Regions from separate parts of the Delftia sp. WSY_16 genome, predicted to be linked through region 1. Evidence: predicted binding sites of a transcription regulator. Region 1 holds the regulator's gene; the other holds the start of a gene.
The links. The regulator HrcA, encoded in region 1, represses chaperone genes, less so after heat shock. The targets are predictions, from matches to a motif close to TTAGCACTCNNNNNNNNNGAGTGCTAA.
Positions count from the first base shown of each region.

Region 2: the regulator HrcA is predicted to act here: its motif matches at 1,300-1,326, upstream of rpoH (RNA polymerase sigma factor RpoH).

Region 1 is NZ_JBICKS010000019.1:538,124-540,520, reverse strand. It holds gene recN (DNA repair protein RecN) at 1-41, opposite strand, end outside; gene ACF8O7_RS11855 (NAD kinase) at 44-940, opposite strand; gene hrcA (heat-inducible transcriptional repressor HrcA) at 971-1,975, shown strand; tRNA gene ACF8O7_RS11845 (tRNA-Ile) at 2,057-2,135, shown strand; tRNA gene ACF8O7_RS11840 (tRNA-Arg) at 2,304-2,380, shown strand.
Region 2 is NZ_JBICKS010000042.1:3,625-6,021, forward strand. It holds gene ACF8O7_RS25725 (2,3-butanediol dehydrogenase) at 17-1,084, shown strand; gene rpoH (RNA polymerase sigma factor RpoH) at 1,357-2,301, shown strand.

The DNA.
Region 1 (2,397 bases):
ACGATCACGAAGTCGCGCAGCACGATGCGCTTGAGCGCCATGGTCAGGCGCCTCCCTCGTTCCAGCCCAGTTTCTTGCGCAGCGTGGCGAAGTAGTTCCAGCCCTTGGGATGCAGAAAGCGCACGCTGTGGTGGGCGCGGCTCACGAGGATGCGGTCGCCGTGCTGCAGCGAGGCCAGCGACTGCATGTCGAAATTGGCGCTGACATCGCGCCCGGCCACGACTTCGATCGTGACCTCGTTGGCATCGGACAGCACGATGGGGCGATTGGACAGGTTGTGCGGCGCAATGGGCGCCATCACCCAGGCGGGGATGGACGGATGCATCATCGGCCCGCCAGCGGACAGGGCATAGGCCGTGGAGCCCGTGGGCGTGGCCACGATCAGGCCGTCGGCGCGCTGGTTGGAGACAAAGCGGCCGCCCACCTCGATGCGCAGCTCCACCATGCCGGAGGTGCCGCCGCGGTTGACCACCACGTCGTTCATGGCCAGGGCCTCGAACACGCATTCGCCCTCGCGGATCACGCGGGCGCACATCAGGGGACGCAGATCCTCTTCGTACTCGCCCTGCAGCATGGGGGTGAGCGTGGCCTCGAAGTCCTCCAGCGCGATGTCGGTGACAAAGCCCAGGCGGCCCTGGTTCACCCCGATCAGGGGCGTTCCGTATTGCGCCAGGTGCCGGCTCACGCCGAGCATGGTGCCGTCGCCGCCGACGACCAGGCCCAGGTCGCAATGCCTGCCCAGGCCATCGACATCGAGGGTGGGGTAGTCTGTGAGCCCTGCGTGCAGGGCCGATTGGGTATCAAGCACGACTTCGCAGCCCTGGCGCCTGAGGAAGTCCGCAATGCGCTCGAGCGCGTTGCTGGCATTCTCGGACGGGGCGCTTGCGCTGGGAGCGTGGTACTTCCCGATCAAGGCAACGTGGCGAAACGTGGACGTCATTTCTGGAAATTACATCATTAAAATCATCACATGCTCGACGAACGTGCCAAGTTGTTGCTCAAAGCGCTGATCGAGCGTTACATCGCTGACGGCCAGCCTGTGGGCTCGCGGACCCTGTCGCGTGCGTCGGGGCTTGAATTGTCGCCTGCCACGATACGCAATGTGATGGCTGACCTCGAAGACCTGGGGTTGATCATCAGTCCGCACACCTCGGCCGGCCGCATTCCGACCGCCCGGGGCTACCGGCTGTTCGTGGACACCATGCTCACGGCGGACCGTGCAGATATCGTGACGCCCGAGCTCGTGCCCGAGCAGCCGCAGAAAGTCATCGCCAACGCCGCCAATCTGCTGTCCAGCCTTTCCCAGTTCGTGGGCGTGGTGCTGGTGCCTCGCCGCACCTCGGTGTTCAAGCACATCGAATTCGTGCGACTGTCGGAGCGGCGCTTTCTGGTCATCATCGTCTCGCCCGACGGTGACGTGCAAAACCGCGTCATCTTCACCGACGTGGATTACTCGGCCTCCCAGCTGATCGAGGCATCGAACTTTCTCAACAGCCACTACGCAGGCCTGGCCATGGAAGAGGTGCGCGAGCGCCTCAAGGGCGAGGTCGAGCTTTTGCGCGGCGAGGTGGCCACCCTCATGCAGGCAGCCGTCAACGTGGGCACGGAGGCCATGACCAGTGCCCAGGAGGACGTGGTCATCGCGGGCGAGCGCAATCTGCTGTCGGTCAGCGATTTCTCCAGCGACATGGGCAATCTGCGCCGCGCCTTCGACCTGTTCGAGCAAAAGACCCAGATCCTCAGGCTGCTGGATTTCTCCAGCCAGGCTGAAGGTGTGCGCATCTACATCGGGGGCGAAAGCCAGGTCGTGCCCTTCGAGGAGCTGTCCGTGGTCAGCGCGCCCTACGAGCTCGACGGCAAGGTGGTGGGCACGCTGGGCGTGATCGGCCCCACCCGCATGCACTACGACCGCATGATCCAGATCGTGGACATCACCTCCAAGCTGGTCAGCAACGCGCTGAGCCACAAGCGCTGAGCCACAAGCGCTGAGCCGCGCAGGTTAGGATCTACAATAGCCGTTTGCCATGGCGTGCATCCGCGCTGCCCTGGTGAATCAGGGGCCTTAGCTCATGCTTGGTTAGAGCAGCGGACTCATAATCCGTTGGTGCCCAGTTCGACTCTGGGAGGCCCTACCATCCATTGGTATGAAAAAGCCTGCCGCCTTCCCGGGCGGCAGGCTTTTTTGCTGGGCGCGACGCTGCCGGCTGGCATGGCTGCCGTTGAATGCGACTTCCAGGTTTTTTGCAGAAATATGGCGCTTTTGCCTGGAAGCTCCAAAACCCGCTGCTACAATGCGAAGCGTTGCGGCTGTAGCTCAGCTGGATAGAGTACTTGGCTACGAACCAAGGGGTCGTGGGTTCGATTCCTGCCAGCCGCACCAAAAAACGCAAAGCCCTG
Region 2 (2,397 bases), on a different contig from region 1:
AACAGAAAGTTCAATCATGAAAGCAGCACGTTTCCACGACCGGGGCGACATCCGCATCGAGGACATCCCCGAACCCGTGGTGGAGCCCGGCACCGTGGGCATCGAAGTGGCCTGGTGCGGCATCTGCGGCACGGATCTGCATGAGTTCATGGAAGGGCCGATCTTCATCCCGCCCTGCGGCCACCCGCATCCCATCTCGGGCGAGTCCGCACCCATCACCATGGGGCATGAGTTCTCGGGCGTGGTGTACGCCGTGGGCGCAGGGGTGGACGATATCCAGGTCGGCCAGCATGTGGTGGTGGAGCCCTACATCGTGGCCGACGATGTGCCCACGGGGCCGGGCGACAACTACCACCTGTCCAAGGACATGAACTTCATCGGCCTGGGCGGGCGCGGTGGCGGGCTGTCCGAGCGGATTGCCGTCAAGCGCCGCTGGGTGCATCCCATCTCCGATGCCATTCCACTGGACCAGGCCGCGCTGATCGAGCCGCTGTCCGTGGGCCACCATGCCTACACCCGCAGCGGAGCGAAGGCCGGCGATGTGGCACTGGTGGGCGGCGCCGGCCCCATCGGTCTGCTGCTGTCGGCCATCCTCAAGGCCAAGGGCCTGACCGTCGTCATCACCGAGCTCAGTGCCAAGCGCAAGCAAAAGGCGCGTGAATCGGGCGTGGCCGATCACATCCTGGACCCCTCCGAGGTGGACGTGGTGGCCGAGGTGATGAAGCTCACCGGCGGCAAGGGCGTGGATGTGTCGTTCGAATGCTCCAGCGTGAACAAGGTGCTGGACACGCTGGTGGCCGCGACGAAGGCCACGGGCGTGGTGGTGATCGTGTCCATCTGGAGCCATCCGGCCACCATCAACGTGCACAGCGTGGTCATGAAGGAGCTGGACGTGCGCGGCACCATCGCCTACTGCAACGACCACCAGGAAACCATCAAGCTGGTCGAGGAGGGCAAGATCAACCTCGAGCCCTTCATCACCCAGCGCATCCAGCTCGATGACCTGGTGGCCCAGGGATTTGACACGCTGATCCACAACAACGAGTCGGCGGTGAAGATCATCGTGCAGCCACGGTTCAAATAGCCGCTGGGCACCGCGACTGCACGAACCTGCATCTTTCGTGCCGGTCGCCCGGTCGCCGGCGGAGCCGGGCGCAAAGGGGTCAAAACCCGGCGGGGGCCGACACATGCCTCCCGCCGGCAAGCAGGGTTTCCAAAAATCGCTCAGACTAGCCAGAAGCGACTTTTGCAGTGCCGAAGATTTCTGCAACCGACTGAAAAACCCGCGGAACTTCGGCTTTAGCACTCAATCCTAACGAGTGCTAATATGAAGGAATGGAAGAAAGGAACTCTGCAATGACAAACGCCTCCGGCTCCATTGCGACCACCTTGGCGCCCGCTAACCCCTGGGCCCTGGTGCCGCCTCTGGGCAATCTGGATGCCTACATTTCCGCGGTCAACCGCCTGCCCATGCTCACCCTCGAGGAAGAGCAGGACTACGCCCGCAAGCTCAAGGAACACAGTGACCTGGACGCCGCAGGGCGTCTGGTGATGTCCCACCTGCGCCTGGTGGTGTCCATCTCGCGCCAGTACCTGGGTTACGGCCTGCCCCACGGCGACCTGATCCAGGAAGGCAATGTCGGCCTGATGAAGGCCGTCAAGCGCTTCGATCCCGATCAGAACGTGCGCCTGGTGAGCTACGCCATGCACTGGATCAAGGCCGAGATCCACGAGTACATCCTCAAGAACTGGCGCATGGTCAAGGTCGCCACGACCAAGGCCCAGCGCAAGCTGTTCTTCAACCTGCGCTCCATGAAGCAGGGCCTGAAGTCCGACGCCGCCATGGCCGAGGACGGCGCCATGCTGCGCGACACGCTGACCTCCGGCGAGATCGACGCCATGGCCGAGAAGCTCAACGTCAAGCGCGAAGAAGTCATGGAGATGGAAACGCGCTTGGCCGGTGGCGACGTGCTGCTGGACCCCTCGCCCAGCGATGATGGCGAGCAGGCCTTCGGCCCCATCGCCTATCTGGCCGACGGCGCACATGAGCCCACGGCCATGATCGAGTCGCGCCAGCGTGACCATCTGGCCACCGACGGCATTGCCATGGCGCTGGATTCGCTGGACGACCGCAGCCGCCGCATCGTCGAGGAGCGCTGGCTCAAAGTCAACGATGACGGCTCGGGCGGCATGACGCTGCATGAACTGGCCGCCGTGTATGGCGTGAGCGCCGAGCGCATTCGCCAGATCGAGGTGGCTGCCATGAAGAAGATGAAGAAGGCCCTGGCCGAGTTCGCCTGATGGCCTGACGGCCTGGGCTGACAGGCTGCTTCAAGACAAACCCGGATAATCTCCGGGTTTTTTATTGCCCGCAGCCTTTGCGGCCCCCACGCACCC